DNA from 4 places in the Marinobacter sp. ST-43 genome. Region 1 is predicted to be linked to each of the others. Evidence: predicted binding sites of a transcription regulator. Region 1 holds the regulator's gene; each other region holds the start of a gene.
The links. The regulator sigma-54, encoded in region 1, starts transcription at its own class of promoters, with help from an activator protein. The targets are predictions, from matches to a motif close to ANTGGCATNNANNTTGCTNT.
Positions count from the first base shown of each region.

Region 1 (8,089 bases):
AAATAATCGTTGATCAGGGCAGCCAGCGCGTCGATGGCATCCTGTTCGTCCGGGCCATCGGCAACCAGTTCCACTTCGGTGCCCTGGCTGGCGGCCAGCATCATCACCTGCATGATGTTCTTGGCGTCTACGTCCCGGCCTTTGCCGCGGATTCGCACCTTGCTGTCAAAGTCTGATGCGGTGGCCACAAGCTTCGCCGTGGCCCGCGCATGCAGGCCGAGTTTGTTGATGATGGTGATGGGGCGGCAAATCATAGGCGCTCAGATTTCTCCCCGGGCTTGAAGGTGTGGCAGTTCGGTGTGGCGCACCTGCACATTGCGGTAATTGTCGCGGAAATAGCGTCCGAGCTGCTCACACACATAAACGGAGCGGTGCTGGCCACCGGTGCAACCGATGGAAATGGTCATGTAGCTACGATTGCTGTCGGCAAACGAGGGCAGCCAGGTATTCAGGAAGCCCGTGACGTCATCCACCATCTGACGTGTCAGCGGTTCCCGTTCAAGAAATTCGATGACCGGCTGATCAACGCCGGTGTGCTTGCGCAGGCTGGTGTCCCAGTATGGATTGGGCAGGCAGCGGACGTCGAAGACGTAGTCTGAATCCACCGGCACGCCATGTTTGAAGCCAAAGGACTGGAACAGCAGTGCCAGTTCCTGATCCTTGCGGCCGGCCACGCGCTGCTTGATCATGTCGCGTAGCTCATACATGGAGAGCCCGGTCGTGTTGACGTAAAGATCGGCCAGCTTTGACAGGGGTTCCAGTAATTGCTTTTCGTTGGTGATTGCCTCCCGCAGAGACGTCTTGTCATCGCTCAGCGGATGCTTGCGGCGGGTTGCGTGAAAGCGCTGCAGCAGTGACTGCTCGTCGGCATCCAGGAAAATGATTTCAAGCTCGACACCGGTCTGCTTCAGTTGCTGGTAGATGGTTTCAAAATTGGCCAGCTCGGCAGAAAGATTACGGGCATCAATACTGACGGCCATTTTCTTCAGCCGGCCCGGTGCTTCCTGGGTGGCCGCCTCCCGGGTCAGCGGGAACAGCAAACCAATGGGCAGGTTGTCGATGCAGTAGAATCCCAGGTCTTCCAGCACATGCAGAGCCGTACTCTTGCCGGAACCGGATCGGCCACTGACGATAATCAGCTTCATGGGACTGTTTCTCCTTCAATCTGCCTGGCAGCCTGTCCAGATATCAGGCTGATCTCAGTGATTACTCTCCGCCATACGCTGGTAAAGGCTCGCGGCATCTTCACACTGGCGCAGCCGGGCGCAGAAGGTGCTGTCATTGAAGCGCTCCGCCAGCTGGCTCAGTAACTCCAGGTGTTCACTGGTGGCTTCTTTGGGGACGATCAGTGCAAACACCAGATCTACCGGCTGGTTATCGATAGCATCAAAGTCTACCGGCTCCTCCAGAGTCATCAGCACGCCGATGACCCGGTCCAGGCCTTCCAGTCGGCAGTGGGGGATGGCAATACCCTCGCCGATACCGGTGCTACCCAGCCGTTCGCGGGAGACCAGATTGTTGAAGATCTGGGTGTCGCTGAGGATTTCATCCTGAAAGTGAATCCGTTCAGCGATGAACTCCAGCACACGTTTCTTGCTTGAGGCCGGCACCTTACACAGGGTCAGTTCAGGGGCAAGAATATTGTCGATGGTCAGGGATGGCTCGCTCATGGATCGACTGCATGTCCGTAAAAAAAAGGCTGCGGCCGGTTAGCCCCGCCGCAGCTCGTTTCATGAAACACCCGGTAAGGTTCGCGCTTCAGCGACCGCCGTTACCGTGCATCCGGTCTACGTTCTTTTCCTTGTGCTTGAGGATCTGACGGTCCAGCTTGTCGACCAGAGCGTCGATTGCGGCGTACATGTCCTCATTTTCTGCCTTTGCGTGAATCTCACCACCAATCACGTGCAGCGTGGCTTCCGCCATCTGGCGCACCTTCTCGACCTCCAGTGTGACCTGGCAGTTACTGATGTGGTCGAAGTGACGCTCCAGCTTCTCGAACTTGGTGTTGACGTAATCCTTCAGAGCGGGAGTCAGTTCTACGTGATGGCCTGAAATGTTGAGTTGCATAGGCGTCTCCTGTTGTCATACTGCCGGCGTGCTTGCCGGCTTGCGTGCCAGTGCATCTTGCACCGGCGAAAGTTTAAACCAGGCGTTTTCGTTCGTTCGAGGGAGGAATATGCATGGCCTCCCGGTATTTGGCCACGGTACGCCGCGCCACGTTGATTCCCTGTTCCCCTAGCATGGCTGCAATTTTGCTATCGCTCAATGGCTTTTTCGGGGTTTCCTCGGCAATCAGCTTCTTGATCATCGCCCGGATGGCTGTAGACGAGCATTCGCCGCCCTCGGCGGTGCTGACGTGGCTGGAGAAAAAGTACTTCAGCTCAAAAATACCGCGGGGCGTGTGCATGTACTTCTGGGTGGTAACCCGGGAAATCGTGGACTCGTGCATTTCCACCGCCTGGGCAATGTCAGACAGGATCAGAGGCTTCATGGCTTCTTCGCCCTGATCGAGGAACCCTTGCTGGTGTTCAACGATGCGGGTGGCCACTTTCAGCAGGGTTTCATTCCGGCTTTGCAGGCTCTTGATAAACCATTTCGCTTCTTGCAGCTGGTCGCGCAGGTAGGTGTTATCGGCACTGCTGTCAGCCCGGCGGATCAGTGACGCGTAGCTGGCATTCACCCGGATACGCGGAGCGATTTCCGGGTTGAGTTCAACCCGCCAGCGGCCTTCGTGTTTGCGTACGATGACGTCCGGGATAACGTAATCCGGTTCGGCCCGGTCCACGACATCGCCAGGGCGAGGGTTCAGGCTGGTGATCAGGGCCAGTACCTGTTTCAGCTGGTCTTCCTTGAGCCGGCTGCGGCGCAACAGCTGTGCGTAGTCCCGGTTGCCAAGCAGATGCAGGAACTGGGTAACCACCAGTCTCGCCTGGCGCAGCCAGGGGGTATCCGGTGGCAGCTGGTTGAGCTGAATCAGCAGGCATTCCTGGAGATCCCGAGCGAACACGCCGGGCGGGTCGAAGTGTTGCAGGCGGTGGAGTACCGCTTCCACTTCGTCCAGTTCCAGCGGATCTTCTTCGGATTCGTCCAGCAGCCCTGCGTGAATGTCCTCGATGTCAGACGTCAGGTAGCCGCGCTCATCCACGGCATCCAGCAGCGCGTGGGCAATGGCCTGATCCCGCTCGCTCAGGGGCGTCAGGTTCAGCTGCCACTCGAGGTGATCCTGCAGGGTTTCGGTGGGCGAATTACGAGTCTCGAAATCCGATTCGTGCTCGTCTTCGCCCTTGCTGGCCGGCGCCGGGGCAGACTGGTAGATGTCATCCCAGGCGGTATCAACCGGCAGATCATCAGGAATGTTGTCCGGAATATCGTTCTCGGACGACCAGTCTGGGCCGTTCTCGGTTTCGTCCCAGTCCGGGCTCGCGTCCTGGTGGCTGTCGTCCTGGGTGGTCTCAGAGCCGGAAGCTTCGCTGTGCTCGTGCTCTTCGCGTTCGTCGCCTTCAGCGTGCTCATCGTCCTCGGAGGTTTCCAGCATGGGGTTTGATTCCAGCGCCTGCTGGATTTCCTGCTGGAGATCGAGGGTAGAAAGCTGCAGCAGGCGTATAGCCTGCTGCAGCTGGGGCGTCATGGTCAGACTCTGGCCCAGCTTAAGCTGTAATGAGGCTTTCATAACCATGGCTCAAGATCCATAACTCGTGGGCATCCCGGTTGTTGCTTTGCCGGCGCACAGGCCGAAAAAAATGTTGTACGCTGGTTACTTGCCATTGTCTGTGAACAGTATAAGCAAGTTTTTTGCCGAGTTTACTTGCTACAGATCATCAAAACAATCAGGCCTCGGATAAACCCTGTTTTATCAGGTCAGAGCCGGAACTCGTCGCCCAGATATACTTCTTTCACCTGCTGGTTTGCCAGAATGGCTTCGGCATTGCCGGAGGCAATGATGTGGCCTCCGGAAACGATGTAGGCATTCTCGCAGATGTCGAGGGTTTCCCGAACGTTGTGGTCGGTGATCAAGACCCCGATGCCCTTGTCCCGAAGGTGCCGGATGATGTGCTTGATGTCACTCACTGAGATGGGGTCTACGCCCGCGAAGGGCTCGTCCAGCAGAATAAAGGCAGGCTCCATGGCCAGCGCCCGGGCGATTTCAACCCTGCGGCGTTCGCCGCCGGATAGTGCCATACCCACGCTGTCCCGGATGTGAGTAATGTGGAACTCTTCCAGCAACTCTTCCAGCTTGGCGTCCCGTTCCGCCCGGCTCATGCCTTTGCGGGTTTCGAGGATGGCCATGATGTTGTCCCGTACGGTCAGTTTGCGGAACACGGAGGCTTCCTGGGGCAGGTAGCCGATGCCCTTGCGGGCGCGGCCATGCATCGGCAGCGGGGTGATGTCCTGGGTGTCGATGGTGATCCGGCCGTGATCCGCAGGCACCAGGCCCACGATCATGTAGAAGCAGGTGGTCTTGCCGGCGCCGTTGGGGCCGAGCAGGCCGACAATCTCGCCGGAGCGAATTTCCAGAGAAACGTCCAGCACCACTTTTTTCTGCTTGTAGCTTTTTGCCAGATTACTGGCCCTGAGAACTGCCATCCGAACCTTTCCCGTCACTGGATTGAGCTGAATTACGAGGCTGAATCACCATTTCCACCCGGCCGGAGCCGCCGTCGGATGGCGTGCCGCCTTCCGCAGTAACAACGCGGCGAACGGTGTCGTAGTGGATGACATCGCCCCGGAATACGTTGCCACCCTGTTCGATGACGGCCTGTCTTTCAAAAATGACCAGGTTTTCATCGCCAGACCAGGTGATGTTCAGGGCCTTGGCATCGGTCATGCCTTCGCCTTCCTGGCCAGGTTGCCGGTAATGGGCGGGGTTGCCGGCGGCTTCAATCCGGCTGACACCTTGTTGGTTCCGGTAAAGTACCACCCGATCCGCTTCCAGCCGGGTTTCGCCCTGGATCAGTTCGACAGCGCCGGTGTAAACGGCCGTACCGGCGCTATCGTCCAGGCGGGCAGAATCGGCACTGACCTTGATGGGGATGTCTGAATCCAGATTGAATGCCGATACAGGGCCGGCCAGCAATGCCATGGCCAGAATCACTGGCCGGCAGAAAGATCGTTTACCTGACGGTTTCATATTGTCCCTCTACCCGGGAGTTGAGTTCGAGAATGCGTTCGTCGATCCAGGCTTTCATGCCGGTGGAGCGGGTGACGCCGAAAGGCTCGGTGATGGACACCGGATGGTCTGTGTAGACGGTGCCGTTGCTGTTGTCCAGGGTCAGTGCCTCGGTTTCGAGAACGGCTTCGCGGCCTTCGGACTGTCGGGTCAACCGGACGTTCCCCGTAAGTTCCAGCTTTTCATTGTTCTGCTGAAGGCTACCTTCATTGGACTCGATGAGCCAAGGTTCGGGGCTGCCCTCACTGAAAAGCCGGGCTCTCGGCGTGTCCAGATGAGCCGTGCCGGTTTCTTCAAACTGTTCAATTCTGGGGCTTGTGAGATCAATCTGGAGGTTGCCTTGCTCATCCCATGCACGGTACTGGCCGCCCACCACAAAGCCGTCGGGTTCTGCGGGCCCCCGCAGGTCGCTGGCGGCATTCCGTGAGCTGACAGGCTCGTCGCTTTGCCACAGCAAAAAAACGGTTGCTGTTACGGTGACGGCCAGGGCCAGGGTTGTAACCCGCCGTTTGCCACGATCGCCGAAAAGCCGCTCGGTGATCATGCTGGCTCGTCCAGATAGGGAGCAAGAGTGGTGTCCAGGTGCCCTTGAGCCCAGAGCAGGAGATCGCAGGCCTCGCGCACAGCGCCCTGTCCACCGTGGCTGCGGGTACAGTAGTCGGCGTGTTGCTGAACCAGCCAGTAGCCGTTGGGTACCGTGATGCCAAGGCCGGCAAAACGCAGCGCGGGCAGGTCGGGCAGGTCGTCGCCCATGTAGGCAATCTGCTCCGGCTCAAGGTTCATATCCCGGATCAGTTCCAGCAATGCGACCTTCTTGTCTTCGCGACCCTGCATCAGATGCGGGATGCCCAGATCCGACATTCGCTTTTCCGTGAGGGGAGAACGTCGTCCGGTAATCACCGCCACGGTGATGCCTGCCTGCATCAGCTGTTTCAGGCCCAGGCCGTCAAGAATGTTGAAGGCCTTGAGTTCGTCGCCGCTGGCACTGAAATAGAGGCGACCATCGCTCATGATGCCGTCCACATCCAGGGCGATCAGGCGAATGCCCGATGCCTTGGCCTTCAGGGCTGCGTCCCAGTGGGTTTGTAACGGATGCGCTGTCTGAGTCATCAAATCACTCCGGCCCGCAGCAGGTCGTGCATATTAATGGCGCCCACCAGGGTGCCGTTTGCGTCGGTAACCGGCAAGGCGTTGATCTTCATTTCTTCCATGATATTCAAGGCTTCTGCCGCCAGGTGGTCTGCCCGGATGGTTTTGCCGTTGCGGGTCATCACGTCCTGGATGGGGGTAGTGTGCACATCCACGGATTTGTCCAGGGTCCGGCGCAGGTCGCCGTCGGTGAAGATGCCCGTCAGGGTGCCGGCGGCATTAACGACCGTGGTCATACCCAGGCCCTTGCGGGTTATTTCCAGCAGTGCCCCGCTCAGGGTTGTGCCCTCGGCAACCTGAGGAATCTGGTCACCGGTGTGCATGATGTCGGATACCCGCAGCAGCAGGCGGCGTCCAAGGCTGCCGCCGGGGTGGGAGAACGCGAAATCCTCGGCGCTGAATCCCCGGGCTTCAAGCAGCGCCACGGCCAGGGCATCCCCCATGACCAGGGTGGCGGTGGTGCTGGAGGTGGGTGCCAGGCCCAGGGGGCAGGCTTCAATGGCCACGCTGACATCCAGGTTGGCAACGGCCTCCTGTGCCAGTACGGAATCGGGTTTGCCTGTCATGCTGATCAATGGCGCGCCCATGCGCTTGATCAGAGGGAGAATGGTGACCACTTCGCTGGTGCTGCCGCTGTTGGATATGGCGATGACCACATCCTGGGGTGTTATCATGCCCAGATCGCCATGGCTGGCTTCGCCGGGATGAACAAAAAAGGCGGGCGTGCCCGTGCTGGCGAGCGTGGCGGCAATCTTGTTGCCGATGTGCCCCGATTTGCCCATACCTGTCACCACAACCCGGCCTTTGCAGGCCATGATGACCTCGCAGGCGCGGCTGAAGTCACCGTTTATACGGCTTTCCAGCGCTTCAATGGCTTCGCGCTCGATGCGGATTGCCCGTAGGGCCGAGTTGCAAAAGTCCTGGGTGTTGAAGGTATTTGATTCGGTCATGTCGGCTGGCTGTCTGCTCGATCTGGGATTTGAGGCCGAAGTATATCACTTCTGGTGCCCCCGGCTCGCCTGCATCAGGGATTCTGATCATTGCCATCAAGACATTTTACGTTGCTTTAATTGAGGTCTGGGAGAGCTTGTCATAATGTAGGCGCTCCTTGAAAGGGATGGATTATGGAGTCATCTGCGTACATAACACTTAGGGATGTGGTGTTTTCCCGTTCCGGGCGCCGGATTTTTGATGGAATCAGTCTGGATATTCCCAAAGGGAAGGTGACTGCCATCATGGGGCCCAGTGGTACCGGTAAAACCACGCTCCTCAGGCTCATTGGAGGTCAGCTTCGCCCGGATTCGGGCCAGGTGAATGTGGCAGGCCACGACGTGCCCGGGCTCAAGCGCAAGGCGCTCTACCAGCTGCGCGAGAAGATGGGCATGCTGTTTCAGAGTGGCGCGCTGTTCACCGATCTCAGTGTTTACGAGAACGTTGCCTTCCCGCTGCGGGTGCACACGTCATTACCCGAGGATATGATCCGGGACATTGTTCTGATGAAGCTGGAGGCGGTGGGCTTGCGTGGTGCCAGAGAGCTGATGCCCTCAGAGTTGTCCGGTGGCATGACCCGGCGCGTCGCACTGGCCCGCAGTATCGCACTCGACCCGGAGTTGATCATGTACGACGAACCCTTTGCCGGGCAGGATCCGATTGCCATGGGCGTGCTGGTCAAGCTGATCCGGGATCTCAACAGTTCCATGGGGCTAACCAGCGTTCTGGTGTCGCACGACGTGCCGGAATCCCTGAGTATTTGCCATTACGCCTGCATTATTG
Region 1 is NZ_JASSVO010000002.1:101,638-109,726, reverse strand. It holds gene QPL98_RS04730 (HPr family phosphocarrier protein) at 1-254, opposite strand, end outside; gene rapZ (RNase adapter RapZ) at 261-1,145, opposite strand; gene ptsN (PTS IIA-like nitrogen regulatory protein PtsN) at 1,200-1,670, opposite strand; gene hpf (ribosome hibernation promoting factor) at 1,759-2,067, opposite strand; gene QPL98_RS04710 (RNA polymerase factor sigma-54) at 2,141-3,670, opposite strand; gene lptB (LPS export ABC transporter ATP-binding protein) at 3,859-4,584, opposite strand; gene lptA (lipopolysaccharide transport periplasmic protein LptA) at 4,562-5,128, opposite strand; gene lptC (LPS export ABC transporter periplasmic protein LptC) at 5,112-5,711, opposite strand; gene QPL98_RS04690 (HAD family hydrolase) at 5,708-6,277, opposite strand; gene QPL98_RS04685 (KpsF/GutQ family sugar-phosphate isomerase) at 6,277-7,266, opposite strand; gene QPL98_RS04680 (ATP-binding cassette domain-containing protein) at 7,441-8,089, shown strand, end outside.

Region 2 (8,089 bases), on a different contig from region 1:
CGTTGCCCTGGATCGACTGCACCAGAGCGGCGCTCGCATTGTTACCACTGAAATGGTGGCTTTCGAGTGGATGGTTCACTGCAAGCACCCACACTTCCGGGACATTCAGGCTCTGATAAAGTGAATGACAGAAGGTAGACACGTTATGCTCAACATGGATTTTTCCCAGCGCGTTGTTATTCGTACCCACGAACAGCGCTGGGTCCCCAGCCCCGCCGCAGGCGTTGAGCGCAAGCCACTGGCCCGAGAGGAAGCCGAGCGGGGCCACGCTACCAGCGTTGTACGCTATAAGCCCGGCTCTTCCTTTTCTACCCACGAACACCCTCTGGGTGAAGAGATTCTGGTGCTTGAAGGCGTTTTTTCCGACGAGACCGGCCACTATCCGGCCGGCACCTACATCCGGAATCCTCCGGGCAGCAGTCATGCACCGTTCAGCGAAGAGGGCTGCACCCTGCTGGTCAAACTCCATCAGTTCGACCCGAGAGATACCGCGACGGTCAGAATCGATACCAATTCCGGCCACTGGCTACCCGGCATTGGCGGCTTACAGGTTATGCCTTTGCACGAATTCGAACACGAACACGTTGCCCTGGTGAAGTGGCCGCCAAACGAAGCGTTTCAGCCGCATCGTCACTTTGGTGGAGAAGAGATCTTTGTGCTGTCGGGCGAATTCCGTGATGAACACGGCCGGTATCCCCCAGGAAGCTGGATTCGCAGCCCGCATATGAGCCAACATCATCCGTTTGTAGAACAGGAGACGGTCATCTGGGTAAAAACCGGCCACTTACCGGTAAACCACTCCCCTGAAACGTAAAAAGGGCCCCAGACGGGGCCCAAGAGCGCGTGCAACGCTGCTTGCTAGCGATCATATTCAGGACGCGTAACGCCCTTGCCACCCAGCGCCACCCAGCATTTCATCGCTGGCCCGCTCGTGGCCATTACCAGTGAGGTGTAATTCACCTGCCGGCACCGCGAAGACGTGATAGGCCTCAGGGCCGAACGGGTCAAGCGCGGTATCAATGTACTGGAACCGATCGGGAACCGGCTCACCCGACATTGCCACCCGGAACTGCCGTTCCACCGTAGGCGTGGTTACATTCAAAGGCTGCTGTACCCAAAGGAAGACCGCTTTGTGCGGCACCAGATACTCGCAGCGCACCACTTCATAACCCTCTCTCAAGGTCAGGGTGGTAGGCTCTTTACCAGGCTCAAGTCTGAACTTGTGAATCGTTTTCATAGCTGCGCTCCTCTGGATACTGCGGAATACGATTCCATAATGGAGCAGTGCAGGCTTCGATAAAATAAGTTTTATTAAGCAGAAAACATCGTATTTTTCGATGCTTTAACAGCTTGAAGCCTAGCGCTCAAAGATCCCCTGACGAGCCTCGCAGATTGCCCTTACCCCCTCATGGGCCAGCTTTCGGCTTCGGGAGACCGCAAACAGCTGATCCGTCACCTCATCGAGCGAAGCAATCAGAGCCACCTGATACTGACGGCACACTTCATCCTGAATCATCGTAGGCGCCGCGAACACACCAAGTCCCTCCCGACCAAACACCTTGATAAGGGCGCTGTCATCGACTCGGGCAACCAGGTTCATTCGGACATTATTGAGATTGAACCAGTGCATCAGTTTCTCGAAATACGGCGCATCGGTAGCGTTCGCCAGTAACGGCTGGTGATTGAGCGAGTGAGGAAAGCCGGTTTTGAGCTTCTCCGCCAGTTCGGGTGCAGCAAACAGACTGATGGTAGACCGGGATAGCGGATGAACCGCGAAACGCTCGGGAGATTCTGCCTGGGGCATTCTATCGGTCAGTACCACGTCCAGCTCCTTCCGCTTGAGGCTGAGAAGAAGGTCTTCCGTCCGGCCGGTCCGGCATTCCAGTTGCACGGGCCGGTTCAGCTTCATCGCCGGGTGAAGGAGGTAATAGGCGATCAGTTTGTGGATAGACGCCGATATGCCTGCAGACAAGGAAAGCGGCCGATGTTCAGGCCCCGCCCTCAGGGTTTCAGACAACTGACCGGTCAGCTCGAAGATCTCATCGGCATAACTGCGAACCATATGGCCGAGTTCTGTGAGTACCAGTTGCCGGCGCTCGCGGCTGAATAACCGGCCGCCCACTGCTCCCTCAAAGGTCGCAAGCTGGCCGCTGAGGGTCTGGGGAGCCAGGTCGAGTACCTCGCTGGCTCGGGCAATAGAGCCTTCGCAGCTAATAACCCAGAAATAATAGAGATGTCGGAGGTTCAGATTCTCCACATCGGTCCCCTACTCCGCATTGAACAGTTCCCGGCTATTTTTTGCGATAGATGATGCCAGGGTGACACTGGACCATTTCGTAGAGATTGGGAAGCCCGTTCAAAGACTCAGAAGCACCAAGAATCAGATAGCCTCCGGGGTTCAGAGCACCATGCAGCCGGGTAAGAATGTCCTTTTTCAGCTCCGCTGAGAAATAGATCAGCACATTCCGGCACATGATGATGTCGAACTTGCCAAGCATGTATCGATCCAGCAGGTTCAATTCCTTGAATTCCACCATGGACTTGATTTGCGGTCGAATCTGCCAACCACCGTTGGCCGAGGGGGTAAAAAAGTGCTTTTGACGCTCCGGGGACAGCCCGCGGCCAATGGCGATCATTTCATACTCGCCTCTGCGGGCAACCTCCAGCACGCTTTTGGAAATGTCCGTTGCCGTGATTTTTACATCCCGCAGCTTACCCGGCCGGGAGCGGCGGAATTCGTCAATCACCATGGCTACGGAGTATGGCTCCTGGCCAGTAGAACAGGCGGAAGACCAGATTCTTAACGGCTGAAGTGAACTGCGCTCGGCAAACTCTGGCAAGAGCTTTTCCTGCAGAATCCGGAACGGATGGTTGTCCCTGAACCAAAGTGTCTCGTTGGTCGTCATCGCGTCGATGACCACCTCGCGCAAGCCTGCCCTTCCAGGCCTCTTTAATCGTTCCAGAAGCTCTCCAAGGGAATTCAGGCTGTTTTCTTCGAGAATGCGCCGAAGCCTGCTCTTTACAAGATACTGTTTGTTATCACCCAGCAGGATGCCGCACGCATCCTGCAGGAACTTTTTAAAGGCTTCGTATTCCTGGGGCGTTATGTCCGCTTTCATTGGATCTCTTCGTGGGTGAAACCATCAGCCGAGCATCAGTGCTGATCAATAATTTCCATTACTCGCTCGGCCAGCTCATCCGGGCTGAATTTCGCCATGAAATCGTCTGCGCCCACCTTCTGCACCATCGCCCGGTTGAAGACACCGCTCAGCGAGGTGTGCAGCATTACATACATTTCTTTCAGAGCCGCATCTTCTTTGATTCTGGTAACCAGGGTGTAGCCGTCCATTTCCGGCATCTCAACGTCAGAGATAATCAGAGACAGGTGATCATTTGCGCGCGATCCATCCTGAGTTATCTCTTTGAGATAGTGCAGTGCTTGCTTGCCATCGTTTTTGGTAACCACTTCCATTCCTATAGCGGTCAGGCAACGCTCGATCTGCCGACGAGCCACCGAAGAGTCATCCACCACCAGCACAGGCAAGTGGCCCGGCACACGTTCGGCACTCCTGGCAACCAACTCCTCCGTAACATCTTCCCTGAGCGGAGAAACTTCTGCAAGAATCTTTTCTACATCTATGATTTCTACCAGCTTATCATCAATCTTCGTCACCGCTGTCAGGTAGACATCCTTCCCTGCGCCCTTCGGCGGAGGCAAGATATCTTCCCAGTTCATATTCATAATCCGGTCTACGCCCGTTACCAGAAAGCCCTGGGTTTTACGGTTGTACTCGGTGATGATCACGAAACTGGTAGACAACTGCTCTTGCGGAATACCCGGCAGACCGATCGACATACTCAAATCAATAATGGGAATGGTCTCACCACGAATGTGGGAGACGCCTCTGACGACGCTCCGGCTATTGGGAATCGACGACAGTTTCGGGCACTGAAGAACTTCCTTAATCTTGAATACGTTGATGCCGTACAACTGCCGCCCCCGCAAACGGAACAGCAATAGCTCAAGCCGGTTCTGACCGACTAGCTGGGTGCGCTGGTTAACGCTGTCTAATACCCCTGCCATGATGCTTTACTCCTGGCGTGCCTATACCGGCATCAATATTGCTTTGACCTTTGCAAGGTGTTTTCAGGCCTGTCCAAGACAAATCTTTGACGCCTGCAAACCTGTTAAGGGTTAACGGCCCGACAACCCGAATCCTTAACGTGTTTCGACAAAATCCACAGATACAGACAGCATAGGACAAACCGGTGCGTATGCGAATCATCTTTTTGGCTGCATTGTGTCTATCACTGAGCCCAATCACTCTGTCTTCAGAGAGAACCAGTGCTGAAGCCATCCGTGACGCTGCCCAGACGTTCCTGGCAGAGTGGTCCAGAACCCTTGCTGCCGATGGCTACACGAGCCGCTACGAAGTTGGCGCTATCGACAGCCGCATCGCCCTTGCTGCCTGCAACCAGGGGCTGAACGCCGAGTTTGCGGGCGATCCGCTACAGACCACCAGCCCGTCGGTCCTGGTTTCCTGCAGTGGTGAGCGACCCTGGAGAATGTACGTTACCACCAGCGTCGAGGTTCATGGCCCCGCCCTGATAGCAGCCCGTCCCCTGGCGCGCGGAGAGCGCCTGACGCCGGATCTGGTCACCGTAAATTCGGTGCAGATCAATGCCAGTCGTCGCGGCGTACTCACCCGCAAAGAGTCCGTTTCAGGCATGATGATGCGCCGCCCGGTGAACGCCGGCACGGTAATGACCCCGGATCTCCTTGAAGCTCCCAACGCGATTGAGCGGGGTGACCATGTTATTATCACCGCGCGCTCAGGCTCATTTTCGGTATCATCTCGCGGTAAGGCACTGGCGAGCGCGGGCGTTGGAGAACAGGTACTGGTGGAAAATCTCCGCTCGTCCCGGACAGTCAAAGCTCGTGCCGTTGGACCCGGGCGGGTCGAAATTCCGATGTAAGGCGGCAAACAGCAAGAGCGGCAAATGTTTTCCGTTTTGTAACTAAAGTATGGCGCGGATTTGCCGTTAAGCAGATATAAACCCGAATACGCCACTTTCGTGTGGCCCCAGGCAAGCAGGTATTGATATGTCAGTTGACTTAAATGGAATTGGCCCCGGCCAGGTCAACACCACGCGCACGACGGCCGACAAAGCCTCAGGCAATCAAACGTCACAGGCGCCCACAGGCGAGCAAGCCAAGGCCCAGAGCCCCGCTGCCCGTGGCGAAAACGTGAATCTGAGCAATCAGGCGAAAAACCTGAAGCAACTTGAGCAGAAGCTGGGGGACTACCCCGAAATGGACGATGACCGCATCGAACAGATTCGTTCTGCTCTTGAGAACGGCACCTACAAGGTAGATGCCCAGAAACTGGCCCAGAAAATGCTTGAGATGGATAAAAGCATTTTCGGGTGAGTAAAGCATGACTGCACATGAACAGTTGAAAGCGATTCTTCAGGAAGATATCCGCCAGCTTGAGTTGCTGGCGGAAGTACTCCACCAGGAAAAATCCGTGCTCTCCTCTGCGGATATCCAACCCCTCCAGGAAATGACCAGCCGGAAAAAACAGATTCTTGAAGGCATACGCGACCGCGCCAAAAAGAAGATTCACCTGCTGGTGAATATGGGCTACAAGCCCAATGCCGGAGAGCCATCACGCTTCATTCGCGCCGCTGGTATGGATGAGCTGTACCAACTCTGGAAAGAAGCCGACACCCGTTTGCGCGAATGCCAGGCCGTGAATCAGAACAACGGCCGAATTCTTGGCCACCTGCAAAAGCGCCTGTCACGCCTTACCGACATCTTCCGAGGTGCTTCCGCCCAGCAGAAGCTCTATGGTGCCAAAGGCCAGCAGACCAACGTCTCAAGCACCAATATTCTGGCCAGCGCCTGATACACCCATCGCTCACAGACAACGAAATGCCCGGAGATCTTCCGGGCATTTTTCGTTTCAGGGCAAGGTCTTCAACGCGTATAGATGGTCATCTGGGAATCCGGGTGAAAGCGGATATCGCGAATGCTGACATTGCCCATGGGTGGAGTCTGGCCGCCCATCACGCGAATATTATCCATCCGGATTTCCTCGATACGCTCGGGAAATGCCAGCCTCAGGCCTCCGTCTTCCTGTAGCGAGTAGCGAGGCTCTGAGTCCCGGTAATGCACACCCGTAATTGTAAGCTCGGAATCCAGAAAGCTGAGCACCGGCACGAATACATTTGCCGCCAGTCTGATCCCTTCCACCACATCGACATCGGGAGATTCTCCTGAGAGATCGTCCCGGGCGCTGGCGGGCATGGAAGACACGGCCTCCAGGCGCTCCATCAGGCCAATACCGCTTTGTGCAGACACCCCTGACATTTCCTCTTCCGAGAGGGGTGTGAGTCCGCTCCGCTCGTAGAGTTCGCCCGCTCCGGCGCCTATCTGCGCTGCATTGGTGTTGCTAGACGCCAGTGACACCAAGGGCTGAAATGGCAAGGTGACCATGGTGACAAGCGCTGCTGCATTGCGGTAACGCGACTGATGCTTGAGTACGCGGTGGAGTTCCCTCTCTGAGATCCAGCCGGCAGCAATTAACACCTCACCGAGGCGCTGCCCGGTCTCCCGTTGAGCCCGAAGCCCCTCTTCCAGCTGACCCTCAGACAGGTAGCCACGATTGATCAAAAGCCGGCCAAGCCGGGATTTCTCTTCAAAACCCTGACGGATTCTCACCAGATTCCTCCTGCAGTATCAGTGATCACCGTACAACCCGGCCCGGTATTCAACAGTCAAGTGAAGCGTAGCCCACAACCTCTGAGCGTGCTGTTCTGATTTACCCTTAATGGCGTAATGATCTGTTAAGATCTGCACAAACTACGTAATAACCGGATTATCTCAGTATTCTGGTCACCACCTGTAACAGAGAGCTGCCTTGAAATGACAAATCCCGTAAAACTCGTCCCGATTGTGATGTCTGTCCTGTTTGCCTTCGTTGCCACTCTGCTGACCACCTCACCAGCCGTGGCGCAAAACGAGGAACCGGCACTTCCTGAGGTCCGTTTTGTCACGACAGAGGGCTCTTTCGTGCTTCAGCTTCGGCCCGATGTTGCGCCCAAAACCGTGGAAAACTTTCTGGCTTACGTAAACAGCGGTTTTTACGATGGCACCATCTTTCACCGAGTGATTCCCGGCTTCATGGTTCAGGCCGGCGGATTCGATGAGAACCTGGGGCGTAAACAGACCCGAGCTCCCATCGTGAACGAAGCTACCCGCACTCTGCCCAATCTCCGAGGCACCATCGCCATGGCCCGAACCAATGCACCGGATTCTGCCACCAGCCAGTTTTTCATCAATGTGGCCAACAATGATTTCCTGAACGCCGGAGTTCGGGGCCCGGGCTATGCGGTTTTCGGAAAGGTGACCGAGGGCATGGGTGTGATTGATCGTATCGCAGGAGTCCAGACCGGCTACCAGCGCGGAATGGCCGATGTTCCCGTGAGCCCGGTCATTATCGAGTCCGCCGAAGAAATCACAAAAGACAACTGAGTTCCATGATCACCGACCTTCGTCCGCCAGCAATGGAACCGGCGGAGCTGATATGGCAAGACGGAGTGCCTGAATCAGCCCGCTTTGGCGACGTCTACTTCAGCCGAGATGACGGCCTGGCCGAGACCCGTTACGTGTTCATCGAAAGAAATGGACTACCCGGGCGCTTCGCCGAACTCGACAGGAACAGCCACTTTGTGATCGCCGAGACAGGTTTCGGCACCGGGCTCAACTTCCTGGCAACCTGGGCCGAGTGGCTGGCTCAACGGCCTGACGATCAAGACCACGCAATTCTTCACTTCATCTCGGTGGAGCGCTACCCCCTGGCTCTGGCTGATCTGGAAAAGGCCCTGGAGAGCTGGCCGGGGCTGCAGCCCCTGGCACGGGAGCTGATTGACAACTACCCACCACTGATCAAAGGCACTCACCGCCTTGTACTTGGAGGCGGCGCGATCAGGCTTACCCTCTGTTTTGGCGATGTACTGGACGCCTGGAACGAACTGGAATTCGTGGCCGACGCCTGGTTCCTTGATGGATTTGCGCCGTCGCTGA
Region 2 is NZ_JASSVO010000001.1:774,319-782,407, forward strand. It holds gene QPL98_RS03675 (isochorismatase family protein) at 1-124, shown strand, start outside; gene QPL98_RS03680 (cupin domain-containing protein) at 146-814, shown strand; gene QPL98_RS03685 (hypothetical protein) at 872-1,237, opposite strand; gene QPL98_RS03690 (LysR family transcriptional regulator) at 1,358-2,257, opposite strand; gene QPL98_RS03695 (protein-glutamate O-methyltransferase CheR) at 2,292-3,119, opposite strand; gene QPL98_RS03700 (chemotaxis protein CheV) at 3,155-4,084, opposite strand; gene flgA (flagellar basal body P-ring formation chaperone FlgA) at 4,276-4,977, shown strand; gene flgM (flagellar biosynthesis anti-sigma factor FlgM) at 5,105-5,431, shown strand; gene QPL98_RS03715 (flagella synthesis protein FlgN) at 5,439-5,909, shown strand; gene QPL98_RS03720 (pilus assembly protein PilB) at 5,981-6,724, opposite strand; gene QPL98_RS03725 (peptidylprolyl isomerase) at 6,929-7,537, shown strand; gene mnmC (bifunctional tRNA (5-methylaminomethyl-2-thiouridine)(34)-methyltransferase MnmD/FAD-dependent 5-carboxymethylaminomethyl-2-thiouridine(34) oxidoreductase MnmC) at 7,543-8,089, shown strand, end outside.
Region 2: flgA (flagellar basal body P-ring formation chaperone FlgA) is a predicted target of sigma-54. The motif match lies at 4,110-4,129, and genes of this name have one in related genera.

Region 3 (8,089 bases), on a different contig from region 1:
AGAGCGCCAATGGCGGCACCCTGTTTCTCGACGAGATTGGCGATATGCCGATGGCACTGCAGGCCAAACTGCTTCGCTTCCTGCAGGAACGAGTAGTCGACCGGGTAGGTTCGGTAAAACCGATTCCCGTTGATGTCCGGGTGGTGTGCGCCACCCACCGGAATGTTCAGGACCTGATTGCCCAGGGCGATTTCCGGGAAGACCTGTATTACCGGATCAGTGAAATCACACTGGATGTGCCTGCCCTGCGTGAACGGGATGGTGACCCACTGGTGATTGCACAATCCCTCCTGAAAACCCTGGGCAAACAGATGGACCGCCCTAACCTCACGTTCTCGGACGATGCGGTTCAGGCCATCAATGCCTACAGCTGGCCAGGCAATGTGCGTGAAATGATCAACAAGGTGAAGCGGGCGATCATCATGGCCGATGGCAAGCGCATCACCGCCGAGGACCTGGTTCTGCCGCTCGAAGGCTGCGACACCGACTTTCAGCTCAACCTGCGCCAGGTACGTGAAGCGGCAGAACGAAAGGCGATTATTCAGGCCCTCACCACCAGTAATTTCAACATGGCTCAGGCATCGCGCCTTCTGGGCGTTACCCGCCCGACGCTGTACAACCTGACCGACAAGTACCGGATTGAGACCAACACCGCCCCGAACGAGGCCTGAGACACCCAATGCTGGAACAGAACAAGACCCGACGAAGGAAGGACCAGGGCATGAAGATAAGAACTATTGCGCGTGCATCACTGCTATCCGCTGCCATCGCTTTGGCCGTGACGGGGTGCAACAGCGAACCGGACATGTCTCAGGAAGACATTCAGTACATCAGCCATGTAGACCAGGCACGGTTTTTCCAGCGCCAGGGTGAGCTGAAAGCAAGCACCATCGAGGCCCGAAGCGCCATCGATCTCCAGCCGAATCGCGCCGCCCCCTACTTTGTCATCATCCACAACCTGCTAACTGCCGGTGATGCGGCGAACGCTGAACGGCAACTGGACAAGCTCCTTGAGAAGACGAACATTGAGGAGCTGGGCCAATCGGAACGCAACCAGGCTGCGTTGATCCGGGCTGAAGCCCGTATTCTCCAGGGTAAACACCAGGAAGCCCTGGAATCTCTGGACCAGATTTCATCGCCCTCTCCGGATCAACAGTTGCAGGCAGACAACCTGAAAGGTCGCGCCTGGTTGACCAGCGGCGACTTTGACAAAGCCGAAGAGGCCTACCAGAGCGCGTTCGACAAACACAGCAATAACGTTGTTGCCATGGTCGGCCTGTCCCGGGTTGCCACGGCCAAGGGCGACTTCGACACTGCGAAGGAACGCCTTGAGAAAGCCATAGAAATTGACGCTGAACACGAGGACGTCTGGCTCTGGAAAGCGCAATTCGCCCATGCCCGGCAACAATGGGCCGAAGCAGAACAGGCGTACATACGCGCACTGGAGACAATTGGCCAGTTCGACGTTATGACCTTCCGGAAATACCAGACCATTTCGGCCCTGATCACCGTTCTGCGTGAGCAGGGCAAATCGGCGGAGGCATTTGTCTACGAGGAAATCCTCGCCAAGTCCGGTCCGGGTACGATCAAAAGCAACCTGGAAGCCGCGGCCTCAGCCTATAATGATGGCGACCTGAATACCGCCGCCAGATATCTGCAGGAAGTCCTTAACCAGGTTCCCAATCATCAACAAAGCGCATTGATGCTGGGCGTAATACGTTATCGGCAAGGCCGCCCCGAGGAGGCGGAGAAACTGCTTGCACCGCTGGCCGATATGGAAAACGCCGATGAAGTACGCAAACTCCTGGCCGCCACCCGCATATCCATGCGCGACCCGGCTGGCGCAAAATCACTGCTGGAAGACCTGGAGGGCAGCGACGCCGATCCACAAACACTGGCACTGGTAGGCATTGCAAGCCTGGCTTCTGGCGATGACCAGAGTGGCCGCCAGCTCCTGGAGAAGTCGCTGGAACTGGCACCGGAGAACCACAACCTGCGTCTGCGCTATGCGGCTTATCTCACTCAAACCCGAGATTTCGCCAATGCCATCAAACAGGCCAGTCAGATTCCGTCGGATGCCACGGAGGCCCTGCAGGCCACAATCCTGACATCCCAGGCCCAGGCGTTGTCTGGCAATTCGCAGGCGGCAACAGACACCCTGGACACCTGGCTTAAAGCCAATCCGGACAGCATGGCGGCTTTGATCGCCCGGGGAAACCTGGCCAGCAGCCTGAACAACACCCAACAGGCGGCAAGCTACTTTGAGCGGGCGCACAAGCAACACCCGGAAGAAGCAGCTCCTCTGGTAGCTCTGGGCAACCTTGCCCGCGAACAGCAGAACACAGAGCAGGCGATTACCTGGTACCGCCAGGCGGTCGAAACCAACCCGAACAACCTGCCCGCCATTCAGGCCCTTGCCGGTGTGATGAAGCGCGATCAACTGACCGGGCTGATGCAGGAAATCAGCACGCAACACCCTGAGGCAAACGGACCGCGGCTGATCCTTCTGGAATCCGCGCTGATCAACAACGATACGTTGCGAGCCGATGAACTGACCGCCCGGTTGATGGAAAGAGAACGCGAAGACCAGCCCTCACCGTCTGAACCGCTGGTCGCTGCGGTGTATGAAGGCATTGCCACTCAAATGGCACAGCGCGACAACAGCGAGCGCGCTCTGGAGATCCTGAGCCGCGGACGAGCGCTCTTCCCTGAGAACGAGGCCATTGCCCTAAAAGTGGCTGCCATCGAATTCAGCAATGGCAACGCAACCGCCGCGCGAAGCGCGCTGCAGGATGCCAAGCAGCATCATCCGGACTCCCCCGCGCCCTACCAGGTAGAAGCCAGCTATTACGAGAACCAGGGCGAACATCAGCAAGCTGCTGAGCTTTATCAACTGGCGCTGGCCAAGCGACAAACGGCGGAACTGGCCATCGCCCATGCTCGCGCACTCTCTAACGCCGGCCGATCTCAGAATTCGATAGAAGCACTGCAGGAAGCCAACAAACAATTCCCGAACAATTCGTCAATTCTGCTTACACTGGCGCTTCAAACCCAGCAAGCAGGCCAGACGGATGCGGCCATTGAGCACTACCAGCAGGTTCTGCAACTGACCCCGGACAACGCCCTGGCGCTGAACAATCTCGCCTGGCTGTATTATGAGGCCGGCAACAGCGAAGCGGCATCACTGGCCAAACGCGCCTACGAACTGGTGCCCGAAAATGCTGCGATTGCAGATACCTATGGGTGGATCCTGTTCGAGGCTGGTGAACACGAGCAAAGCCTGGCTGTACTGGAAAGAGCCCATTCCCTGGCACCGGATTCCCAGGAAATTGCCATGCATCTGGCCGAAGCTTATCGAGCCACCGGCCGCACGGATGCGGCCCAGCAGATCATGGACAAGTTCAGCACAGGCAACAACGGCTAATCATTACTCGCGCTATAACCAAAGAGAGGACATAACGAAACGTTCCTAGCCGCCGGTGGCAGCCCTGACACACTGCAACAATACTTTACATATTGTTTCCAATAGCAAGGAAGGTGGGTTATGGCTGCTATCAAAGTGTTGAGCGTAGGCACCGTGGTGGTTCTGCTCAGCGGCTGTCAGAACTGGCAGTTCAGGGATATTGAGGATTTGCCACCGACAGCCGCGATACCAGAGACGAGCGAACCGGGAAAGGTCGATGTCTGGTATTTTGACGGTATCTCCGGGAACTACGTTCAGGGCATGCTGGACGCAGAGAAATATCCGGATTCGCCCGATGAAATCACTGAACTCACCCAACTGCGCCAAGCCACCAGCCGAGCCAATAATTACGGCACACTGATCCGGGGCTTTATCGAGCCCCCCGCAACGGGCGAATACACCTTTTACATCAGTGGCGACGATCAGACACAACTGTGGTTATCTGATTCCCAGAACCCGGACGGTGCGGTTCAGATCGCCTCCACCATGTCCACGCCCCTCGATAATTTCACCCGCTACGCCTCACAAACCTCCGGCGTACAATATCTGGAGGCCGGCAAAAAATATTACTTTGAATTCAGACACAAGGAAGGTGGATGGGACGACCACTTTACCGTCGCCTGGTCCGGCCCCGGCATCTCTCAGCAAGTGATCAGCGGCAGCGCGCTACATAGCTACGCCCAGAAAGCCCCTGACTCGGCCCCCGAGATGACAACCGAAGATGCCTACCATCAGGGTTACCGAATCGGCTACTTTGACGCTGAACAGGGCCTCTCATTCAACAGCCAGTACCCACCACTTGATGCGGACAGTGATGATCTGTACGACAACTGGGAGATTGTGTACGGGCTGGATCCATCCAATGCCGCCGATTCAAAATCCGATACCGACAATGATCTGCTTACCGCCATGGATGAGTTCTGGGCCAGGACCAATCCCGGCACCGAAGATACTGATAACGACGGGATTCCGGATGGGTACGAATACGCCTATGGCACGGACCCCACCAACCCGGGCGATGCCAATGTAGATCTTGACGGTGATGGCTACACCATCCTGCAAGAGTACCAGGCCGGCACCAATCCCACCGATGCCAGCGACTTCCCTGCCCCCCAGGAAGTGTATGCAACCGGATTCGTCGGCCAATACTTCACAGGCACCGAGTTTGACAGCTTCGTTTACAGTCAGCGGGATGCGACCGTCGACTTCAACTGGAATAGTGGAAGCCCGGCAGCGGAGCTTCCAAAGGACCGGTTCAGCGTGCGTTGGCAGGGATGGTTCACACCCCCCCACAATGAAGGAACCCGGGACTACACCTTCACCACCACCACGGATGATGGTGTTCGGCTTTTCCTCAACGGGTCTACCGTCATTGATCAGTGGAAGAACCAATCCCCCACCAGCTACAACGCCACCGCGAGTCTCGAAGCAGGGACCCCCGTTGCCATCACCATGGAGTACTTTGAGTTCGGCTGGGGTGCCACCGCACAACTGGCGATTACCGACGCCGCCACTGGAGATGCCATATCCACGACCAACACCGTCCAGCATCTGGCATTGGACAGCGAGTTCGCCGAAAGCACCTTGAACGACGGCATCGACGATCTTTACAAACTTCGCTACGGACTCCCCCTGATGCAACCATCAGCGAGCCGGGTGCTTAACGATAGCGGCGTGACGGTTCTTGAGGCTTATCAATCGGGCCTGCACCCGTACACGCTCGAAACCGTATCGGAGCCAGAATCACCGGTCACCAGCCAGCCCGGTGGTACCGGCGATGCCAGCGGCAGTGTGACACTATCGTGGACGCCTCCGGGCACCAGGGTAGACGGCAGCAGCATTTCGCTGAGCGAAATTGACCGTTACCGGATCAACTACGGACAGGATGCTGCAAACCTGACTCAAACTCTGGAGGTGCCGGCAGGCACAACCTCAACCACGGTTACCGGCCTGGCGCCCGGCACCTGGTACTTTACGATTCAGGTAATTGATATCAATGGATTGAGTAGTGAACCGTCCGATCCGGTAGAGCATCAGGTTAACTAAGTGAGCATTCTGGTTGTCGAGTTATTTTACAACCAAACAGCAGCGGCCAGAAAAGTTCATTAATATTCAATGACTTAAATTTTGGCACGAAGCCTGCTTATTAGAGGATGACGTAACGCAAAGACCACTCACTGGAGGAGTGACTCAAATGAAAAAATTGACTCAAGGCTTGGCAATGGCTGCAGCCGTCGGTTTTGCGGGAGTAGCTCAGGCTGCCTATATCGATTCTGTTGCCAATGCAAACGCACCTGGCGCTGTAGCTGAGCAAAGTGTTCCGGGAGACAACGATTACGCCACTCGCGTAGGTGGTACCTGGACAGCGGATGCACCTCTGTACAACGTGGGTGATACCGTATTGTTCGGCCACAACCTGAAATCCACCAGCTCCGATCCGTTCAAGCTGACCTTCACCTACCTGGGTAAAGAAGCGAACGACAACAACCAGTTTTACTGGGGTAACACTCTGGTATTCGATACCAACAGCAATCCTGATGACCAGTTCAGCGCCGTATTCTACGGTGGTCTTGACGCCCTGCTGAACTTCAAGTTCATCAACGGCAGCGGAGTTACCATCAACAACGATGGCGCCAACGGCAGTCAGTTCAACAACATCGCCAAACCGAACTCCAGCACCAACTTCAACCTCTTCTATGTTGAAGAAGATTACTTCGTAATCAGCCTGGACGATGGCTATGTTGGCGATGACAACCATGACGATATGGTGATCGCAGTTCGTGCCACCAAGGTTCCCGAGCCTGGCACGCTGGCACTGCTTGGCCTTGGTCTCGCTGGCATTGCCGTCCGGATGAAAGGCCGTAAAAAAGCCTGACATCGAGTTCTATGCTACGCTTTAAAAGCCCTGCACTTGCAGGGCTTTTTCATTTCAGGTCAGGTTCATGGATGTACTGATTGTTTATGCCAATAGCGGCAGAGGGCTGCAAAAAGATGCCAGGATACTGGAAGCAGCCCTACAGCAGCTTGGGCACCAGGCCAGGCAGGTTCAACTGCCCCCTACTCCCGTATGGCGTTCCCGCCTTTCAGCCTATCGATTCAAGGCATTAGAACGATTTTGCCCCGGATTTCTCAGCAAACTCTTCTATCGCAGTCAGATCGGCTTGCTCAGGCTACTACGTCCGGTTCAACAGGCAGATCTCGTCATTCACCTCGAGAATATCTGGATATCTCAATTGGCTGCTGGCCGACACCACTGGCTCATCCCTAACCAGGAATGGTTCATTGAGTCGAGAGGTCCCTACCTCAGCTTTACCAACCGTATACTCTGCAAAACACACCACGCGGTATCAATTTTTTCCGCCTTACATGCAGACACCCAATATCTGGGATTTACCGGCGGTGAAGTTAGCGCCCGGACCAGCTCAGAGAGGAAAGACTACCGTTTGGCTTTGCATGTAGCCGGCAACAGTCAGTTCAAGGGCACGCAGCGTGTTATGGCATGTTGGCAGAGGCACCCTGAATGGCCAGAACTGGTCGTTGTCTCCCAGCATCTGGACACCACCCCCGCCGCCAATATCAGGGTAGAGAAAAATCTCACGAACAATGAACTGAACACACTCTGGACCCAGGCCGGTTTCGCGGTACTACCTTCTGAGGTGGAGGGTTATGGCCAGGTACTGGCAGAGGCCATGGCTTACGGCTGTATTACAATAACAACTGATGCACCGCCCATGAACGAGCTGGTTGGGAAGGACAGAGGCTTTCTGGCACATGTGGAAAGAAACCTGACGTTTCGCCTGGGCACCCGTTACCTTGTCTCAGAGCAAGCTCTGGAGCGGAGCATTCAAGCTGCGATAGACCAGCCACCGGCCACGCTGGCCCAGATGTCCAGGCTGGCAATCGAATGGTATTCAACAAATCACGAACAGTTTCTGTCCCGATTAGAGAGCCAACTCAACGATCTGATCGCACCACCTCTTGATCAATCTGCTCAAGAATCACCGGAAAGGTAGACTCGATAAACTCAGCAAGCGTTGCAGCCACCTCACAGCCATCGCACGCCACTGCAGAGATGAGTAAAGAGGCATCATCACGGCCACTGAAGAACCCACCCACTTGAGCAAGCTTCGCGCGCCACTGATCGGTTTCCCACTGCCCCTGAACAAAGTAGCTATACCCCAGATGCACACGTTGTCCGGAAACACGATGTTTCAGGGTGACTCCCTGCACCGGGATATTCAGGCTGTTTTCAACATCAAAGAAGCCTTCCGGAATCCAGAAATCACGGTCATAAAGGCGGTTGCTGTACTGGATGAGTTCCGCACGATGCCTCTGATAGTCATAGGTAAACGCGCCGAGATAGTAGGTTGTGCCCAAACCTTGCCCTGCGCGGGCCTGCAAACGGTCAAACAGGGTCTGCGCATACACTCTGTCTGGATTGAGAACGTTGGGGCGCCACCCCTCCAGTGCAGATCCGAAGACCGGGGAATACCTTTCACTTAAATCAATGGCGTACCCCTCGGGTTCAGAAGCAATGTTGCCTCGCTTGTCCGGCAAAGCAACCCAGGTAACCAGCCCCAACAGCGCGACAACCGTTACAGCAACGGTAGCTTTACCTGCGGGTTT
Region 3 is NZ_JASSVO010000001.1:448,890-456,978, reverse strand. It holds gene prsR (PEP-CTERM-box response regulator transcription factor) at 1-671, shown strand, start outside; gene QPL98_RS02150 (tetratricopeptide repeat protein) at 722-3,424, shown strand; gene QPL98_RS02145 (PA14 domain-containing protein) at 3,545-5,509, shown strand; gene QPL98_RS02140 (PEP-CTERM sorting domain-containing protein) at 5,658-6,338, shown strand; gene QPL98_RS02135 (glycosyltransferase) at 6,406-7,476, shown strand; gene xrt (exosortase) at 7,418-8,089, opposite strand, start outside.
Region 3: QPL98_RS02140 (PEP-CTERM sorting domain-containing protein) is a predicted target of sigma-54. The motif match lies at 5,590-5,609, and genes of this name have one in related genera.

Region 4 (8,089 bases), on a different contig from region 1:
AGTCCCTGTTCCTGGTCGATTTCATCAGCCGCTACGCACTGACCGCCAGTGCCGATGTCTTCCTGAAAGTGGACAACCTGTTCGATGAACAGCAAATTGTTTCACGTTTGCCCGATGGCGCCAGGCCAAACATGCCACGTACCGCTTCGCTGGGGATCAGCGTTAATTTCTGATCAACAACCCAAGGCCAACTGATCGGCGGCGAGTTCGCCTTTGCATTCTCTCTCTGTCATAGCCCTGGTTTCCAGCCGGGGTTTTCTGGCTATGAGAGACCTAACAACCTAATCCCGACAGACTGCCAGACGACTCCACGTGCGCGTCGGTGCGCCCCTTTTTCAGGAATTGATTATTGCCAGATAGCTATGTACCCAGAAACTTCAGATGAGCTCTATTCAGAGCGGGGCAGACAAAAAAATGGGCAGATGAATATCTGCCCTAAAAACCTGAGTACTTCATTAACTCGCAAGAACTATATCAAGCTAAACTGAACTCTAACTGAATTTTCCGATTGTTTTTTGATCGCAATGTTTCCCGTACCAGTGCCCTAATCAAGTGGTAAGCTTATTCAAGAACCCGCCATGCGGTCAAAACGCATATTGCAACCTTGCACGTACTTCATCTCCACTAGTGCCATTGGCTTCTTCCCCATCCATATAGCTCACGCCAACTCGGACGTTATTGTTGGCGTAATAGTTGAGCCCCAGTGTCGTTTGCTCGCCGTCAGTTGTGGCCAACCCCACGTCACTGTATTTTCCGTCACCATCCTCAAAGCGGGCAACAACTTCCCAGGCCCCTTTGGGTGATGCCGGTTTTACCCGCTTGAATACTCCGGCTTTGTAAGGACGGCTTTCGCCGGTGATGATCCAGCCAAGCTGTACGTAATAGCCATCAACATCCACCTGGCCTTCCTCGGAATCGAAATATTCGGCCTGGGCATGGAAGGGCCCGAAAGCGCCGGCGAGCTCCAGATTAAACGTATCGACCTCATCGGCCTGAGTGTCGGCATCACGCGTGGTATAGCCCGCGCCAAGATGAACAACAGCATTATTCGTTTGAACGGGTGCAAATGTGCCCCGCGCGGTTACTGCCGTGTTATTGAAGTCGTCGCTGCCATCGCCGTCTGCCTCGAAATAGCCGATACCGTAGGTCCAGTTGCTGCCCTTGCCGCTGAGCTGGATGCCACCGCTGCGACCGGGGGCATAACGCTCGGTCATGGCAGATCGCTCAAGCGCTGAGATGTCTTTTGAACTCGTTAATTCTTCCAGGCCGAATGGCTCTTTCTGTTTACCGATAGTCACGGTTGCAGCTGAGCCAAATCCCATGTAACGAATGTACAGGTCTTCAGCAGTACCGCCGTCGGCGCCATCACTTTCAGCGACGTTGAACTGGGTCTTGTACGCCCAGTCGCCAAAGTGGCCCTTGGCGTAGAGGCGTGCCCGGCGCACATCGAAATCGGTAGTGTCAACACCGTTGTCGTCAGACTGCGTGGCGTCGTAATCCCATTGAAGGCGCCCGCCGAGCTGAAAAGACGCAGAGTTATCCGACACTTTCACTTTGATACCGCTGTCGGTATCGATCACAAGGTCTTCGCCGCTGGTCGTAACAGTTCCGGCCTGTGCAGCAGAAGCGGCAGAAATCGCCAAAGCCAAGCCCAAATATTTCTTGCTCATGATCTGTCTCACCTTTTTCGGTTTGGTTGTGTGTGTTGGAGCGCGATTAAAGTCTATTTGGCAAAGATTACAGAATGGTTACAGAGAATGCATCAAAACAGGGCGCTGGTCCGGGCCGGTGACAGGTTCTGGGGCGCTAGGTGTTGCGGTCGTTTTTCGGGGGCAAGCTCAGAATGTGCCGATTTGTCTCTATCATAATGATAAACAAGAATAAATAAGATGTGGCAAGACTTTTGCTAAATCATATTTGGAGCAATGAAACCCAACCGAAGGTATCCATTATGAAGAAGCAGTTTTTCACCAAATCCGGATTTATCAGTATCACTTTGCTTGCAGCACTTCAGGCTGCGCCCGCCATTGTTAGCGCTGACGTCAGCTCAAATGTGAGCGCCAGCAGCAACTATCTGTTCCGGGGCGTCACCCAGACAGACGGGGCTGCGGCTGTCCAGGGAGGGTTGGATTATGAGCATGCGTCGGGCTTCTACGCCGGTGGCTGGGGTTCCAATGTCGATTTTGGTGACGGCACCAGCTATGAGCTTGATCTTTATGCCGGATTCTCCGGCTCTGTGGAAGAACTGGGTTATGACGTTGGGTACATTTATTATGCGTATCCTGACGCGCCGGACTCCATTGATTTCGGCGAACTTTACGGCGAGATCAGCTATGGCATTGCTGCTGTAGGCCTGGCCTACACGATCAACAGCGACACCAGTGGTGATGGGGTGTTCGTGCAGGGGGATGCCTATTACTACGCCTCTGTTGGGGTGCCTCTGGAGGACAGCTACAGTGCCGGTGTGACGCTTGGCTATTACGACTTCGCTGATGACGGCAAGGCTTCTGTCGGCGAGGCAAGTTATTCACACGTCGCCGCCAACGTTACAAAGGATGCGGGAAACTTCGGTTCTTTCAGTGTTAACGTGGAGTACGCGGACATTGAGTCAACCGACGCGCTTGGCTCTGTCAACTCGGATGATCCGAAGTTCTGGCTGGGTTGGAGCAGGAGTTTCTGATCGGCCAAGTGATCACAAGCAATTCAGATCCAGAATAAAAAGCCGGCCCAAATGACGGGCCGGTTTTTATTTATCATGCAAGAACCCACCATCGTGCGCCTGCCTTGACGCCCGGTGACTCGACATCCTCGCCCTTACCTCTGCCCCCCCCCCTGCCGCCAAAGCTCATTTCTTATCCGGTGCCTGAATTTCAAACTGTATTAAAGGTTTGTCTGTAAGGTCGTTCCAGATTCCCACGCAAAAATGCTGACTCACTGACCTCAGTCAAACAGCCAGGATGATACTGAATGAACAAACGATTGTTGTTGTGCGCGATGATAGTTCCGGGAGCCTTGGCCGTCTCTCCTATGGTGTCGGCCCAGGCAAAAGAGAGTGTGTCGCTGAAAGAATATCAGCAGGCCAAAGCCAGCCAGGCTGTTTCCCTGAACCAGGCCATGGTGATGGCTTTCGAGAATAGCCCGGTATTGGCTTTGAGGCGGGCCGCGGTCTCGATACAGCAGGGACAGCTTGATCATGCCAGCCGCTGGGCGCCGAGCAATCCAGAGTTTGAGTTGGGGGCCCGTCAGGCCCCGGATCAGGCCGACGAGTCCCTGGAATATGGGGTGAGGGTTACTCAGGAGATCTGGATGGGTAATCGCGGCGACCTTGGGCAGTCGCGTGCCCGGAGTAATCTCACGTCCCGGCAACAGGAGCTTGAATACCTGAAGGTAGCCACCAAGGCGCGGGTGCGGGCCGCCTATTTCCGGATACTGCTGGCTCAGAAAGAGTTGGAAACCGCAACCCGTGCCGTTGAACTTATGCAACGCACCAAAGACCTGGTTGAAATGTCCGTAAAACAGGGTAAACAAACCCGGATTGATCTCAATACCGCAGTCATTGGGCTTGCCAGGGCCCGGAATCAAAAAGCCTCGGCGGAACAAAAGCTCGAGCAATCAAAAATTGACCTTACCGAAGTGCTCGGGGTGTCCCCCTCCGATGCCGTTGGGGTGACCGGCGAGCTTGATGTGACGCTCGAAGACCTGCCTCCGACCAGCCAGCTTGTCGAGATGGCACAGAGTCAGAGAGCGGACCTGAAAGCGGCGGCCGCCAGAATTGCAGCGGATGAATCTGGCCTTGAAGTTGCGAAAAGCCTGACGATTCCAAATCTGAAAGTCTTCGGATTTTATGATCGTGAGGAAGGCTCCAACCTTTTCGGTGCAGGGGTGTCGATGCCTTTGACCGTTTTCCATGATTATTCCGGTGAGCAGAGACAAGCTGCTGCGCGGCTGAAAACCTCCGAGCTTGAGGCAGAGGCCTTGCGCCTGGCTACAGAGCGTCAGGTTGTGTCGGCTGTGGCCCGGTATAAATCCACCGCCGTTCGGCTGCGCCAGATGAACGAGTCGATCCTGGAGCGTTCAGAGGAAACATTACAACTGATGCAGAAAGCATTTCGGGCGGGCAAGGTCGGTGCCTCGGATGTTCTGGCAGCACAGGACAATCTCCTGTCGGTAAGGCAGGAATACGTTCAGGCGCAGAATGATTATATCGATGCCGTCCGGGCGCTGGAGATAAGCACAGGAGGTGCTCTGTCGATGTCAGCCGGTTCCTGAGGGTACGAAATTCAAAACTGACCGTTCTTTAAATAGCGAGGGTGAATGAATGATTCGCAATCTGAAGATATTTTTAATAGTTGCCAGCATTCTGAGCCTGCAGCAAGCATACGCTGCCGGAGAAGCTGGAGGTGACCAACACGGTGATGAAAGCGTCGAGCATGCCGGAGAGGAGAACCAGTCCCGCCAGATCCATCTGACGCCGGAGCAGACAGAGTTATTGTCCATTGAGACGGTGACGGCTGCCAAGGGGCGCGCTGGCGCAATTGTTACGGCACCTGCCGAGATTCAGTATGTGCCGGATCGCGTGGCCGAGGTTGGTCCGCTGTTGGAAGGAAAGTTGACGGGGTTGGTGGTTGACCTGGGGGATTACGTCAAGAAAGGGCAGCTATTGGCAACCTTGAACAGTGTGGAGTTGGCCCGGATTCGCTCCCGGTTGATCTCGCTGGAGGCCCGTAAAGAAGCAGCCGAGTCAGACTACAATCGCGAAAGACAATTGCAGGACCAAGGTATTTCCAGCGAGGAAGAATTTCTTGATGCCAAGGCGATCTACCTTGCCACAAAAGCGGAGTACGATTCCGTGCGGGAACAACTGGCGGTATACGGTAGTGAGTCGCCAGGTGACAGTGGGGGGCTGGCGCAATACGCGCTTCGCTCACCCATTGAGGGGCGTGTCGAACAGATGCCTGTCCGGCTGGGTCAGACGTTAAGTCCATCGGATACGCCTTTCATCGTGGCAGACACCTCGGTTTTGTGGGCCATTCTTCAGGTGTCGGAATCCGATATTGACCAGATTTCAACGGGAGACGAGGTTCAGATTGCCTCCAGGGATTCAGGTTCTGACCGGTTTCACAGTGGGCAGGTATCCTGGGTGTCGAGCATGCTGGATGGAAAGACCCGCACCATCCCCGTTCGCGTTGTACTGAAGTCTCCCAGGGGCGACCTTCGCCCGAATACCTATACCACCGCCAGAATCATGACGGAAGCGGAGGCATCACTGCCGCTGGTTCCGGATGATGCGGTTCAAACCATTAGCGGTGAATCTGTTGTGTTTGTTCCGGGCGATGAGAAAGGGGCTTACAAGGCTGTTCCCGTCACGCTTGGCAAGGAAGCAAACGGCTTGATTGAGATCAAGTCCGGGATCAGCGCGGGCACGGAAGTGGTTTCAGTAGGCGCTTTTGATCTGATGTCGGCCATTACCGCCAGTGGCCGTAGCGCCGCTCACGGACACTAAAACCCGGGGGGAACATGGTTAACGCAATTGTGAATTATGCGCTGAACAACCGTCTGATGACGATTGTTTTTGCTATCGCCGTGATCGTTGCCGGGGTATTTTCATTTCAAAAACTGCCGGTGGACGCATTTCCCGACGCGACGCCTACCATGGTTCAGGTTTTTACTGCCAGTCCTGGTCTGTCGCCGGTGGATATTGAAACGCTGATTTCCTATCCCATTGAAATCAGCATGTACGGCATCCCCAAGTTGCAGAAGGTTCAGAGCACGTCGATTTTCGGGCTTTCCCGGGTGACCATCTATTTCGAAGATGGCACCGATATATACTTCGCCAGGCGGCTGGTAAACGAACGGCTTTCAGAAGCCAAGCGCCAGATCCCGGAGGGCATGGGGGAACCCGAACTAGGACCCATCACCACGGGCTTGGGACGTATCCTGATGTATTCCCTGAAAGCTGAGGACGAGAGCCAGTACAGCTTGCAGGAAATTCGCACGATCCAGGACTGGATTGTTAAGCCGCAGCTCAGAACCGTTCCGGGTGTAACCGGTGTGCTGTCCATCGGCGGCGAGGTAAAACAGTATCAGGTCAATATCGATGCGCAGAAGCTTCAGGCAAGGAACCTGACAGTGTCTGACGTTCGCGGCGCCCTCACCCAGAATAATCGGAACGTCGGCGCCTCTTTCATTACGCGAGGAGGTGAAGAGTATATAGTTCGCGGCTACGGTTGGGTTAATTCAGGTACCGAGGGCATCGAGGACATCCAGAACATCATTGTGTCCAAGAGTGAGGGAGAGTCTCCTATTTATGTCAGGGATGTGGCAGAGGTTAGCCTTGGACCGGCAATTCGCCGCGGCGCGGAGGTGTCCTCGGGTGAGGAGTCCGTTGGCGGTTACGTGATGAAGTTGATCGGGACCAACACCAGCCAGGTGCTTGAGGACGTCAATGCAAAAATCGACGACCTGAACAAGTCACTTCCGGAGGGTCTGAAGATCGAAGCGTATTACTCCCAGGCGGAGTTGGTGGGCAAGGCTATAGGCACTGTCGAGAAAGCGTTGCTTGAGGGCTCGGTTCTGGTGCTGGTGTTCCTTTATCTGTTCCTGGGAAACATTCGTTCCACACTGATCGTGGTGGCGACGTTGCCGTTGTCTGTACTCTTTGCGTTCATTGCTATGCGCATGTCGGGCCTGTCGGCCAACCTGATGAGTCTGGGCGGGCTGGCTATCGGCATCGGCATGATGGTGGACGGCGCTGTGGTGATGATAGAGAACATCTTCCGACATATTGAAGAGCGATCGGACGAGAAAATCAGCGTGCTCAGGCTTGTTGGTGAATCCGCACGGGAAGTGGCTCGTCCGATCGTCTTTGCCATCGGCATCATTATTATCGTTTTTCTGCCGCTATTTACGCTGCAGGGCGTCGAGGGCAAGCTGTTTTCGCCCATGGCTTACACCATCAGTTTCGCTCTGATCGGCGCATTGCTGCTCGCGTTGACGTTGGTGCCGGTTCTGGCCTCGCTCTCATTCAGGATGGGTGGGCACCATAAGGAGCCGAAGCTGGTTCTATTCCTTAACCGGCTTTACAAACCGGTGGTCAATGTGGTCGTCAAGGCGCCAAAGGTGGTGATGGGCGTTGCAGTGCTGGCCTTTGTCGGAAGCCTCCTGCTGTTTCCCTATCTTGGGAGCGAATTCGTCCCCACCCTGAGGGAGGGCACTTTCCAGATCCGCTCAACACTGCCGCCGGGAGCCAGCCTGGAGTCCGCGATTAAATATGGCAAACGAGTCCAGTCCGTTGTGGAAGAATTTCCCGAGGTAACAGGCACCTACGCACGGATCGGTCGAGCCGAGGTGGGAGGCGACCCTGAGCCGGTAAACGTAGTGGCGACGCTTGTTAACCTCAAGCCTTTGGATCAGTGGAGAGAGGATGTGCGCTATGAGGATCTTCAGAGCGAGATCGCAGAAGCGTTGAATGAACGAGTCCCAGGGCTTGCCAACAATCTGTCCCAGCCGATTCAACTCCGTACCGACGAACTTCTGTCGGGCGTTCAGGCGCAATTGGTCGCCAGCATTTTCGGTGACGACCTGGATGAACTGGGTCGGATCGGCAGGGAAGTCGCTGCCCTGGCCAGAGAGGTGCCTGGTGCAACGGACGTCCGCGCCCAGCAGAGTGCGGGCAAGAAGCAAATTGTTATTCGCCCCGACCGTGAAGTGCTGGCGCAGTTCGGCATCAGCATTGATAACCTGATGAGTACGGTCGAAACCGGAATTGGCGGTAAAGGGGCCGGGCTGGTCTTTGACGGTGTCCGGCGATTTGAGATTTTCACCCGACTGCAAGAGTCCTACCGTGGGTCCATTGATGAAATCAGAAAGCTTCCCCTCAGGGGCAACAGTGGCGAGCTTATTCCGCTTTCACGGGTGGCTGATGTTGAAATGTACGCCGGCCCGAAGAAAATTTCGCGCTCCAATGCCAGTCGGCGACAGTACGTGCAGATGAACGTGCGTGGTCGCGATATGGGCGGTGTTGTTCAGGATTTGCGCAAGCGGATCGAGGAGCAAGTGGACATGCCGCCGGGGTATTTCGTGGAGTTCG
Region 4 is NZ_JASSVO010000023.1:36,688-44,776, reverse strand. It holds gene QPL98_RS17620 (TonB-dependent receptor) at 1-173, shown strand, start outside; gene QPL98_RS17615 (OprO/OprP family phosphate-selective porin) at 585-1,670, opposite strand; gene QPL98_RS17610 (TorF family putative porin) at 1,952-2,680, shown strand; gene QPL98_RS17605 (TolC family protein) at 2,968-4,269, shown strand; gene QPL98_RS17600 (efflux RND transporter periplasmic adaptor subunit) at 4,319-5,503, shown strand; gene QPL98_RS17595 (efflux RND transporter permease subunit) at 5,518-8,089, shown strand, end outside.
Region 4: QPL98_RS17610 (TorF family putative porin) is a predicted target of sigma-54. The motif match lies at 1,891-1,910, and genes of this name have one in related genera.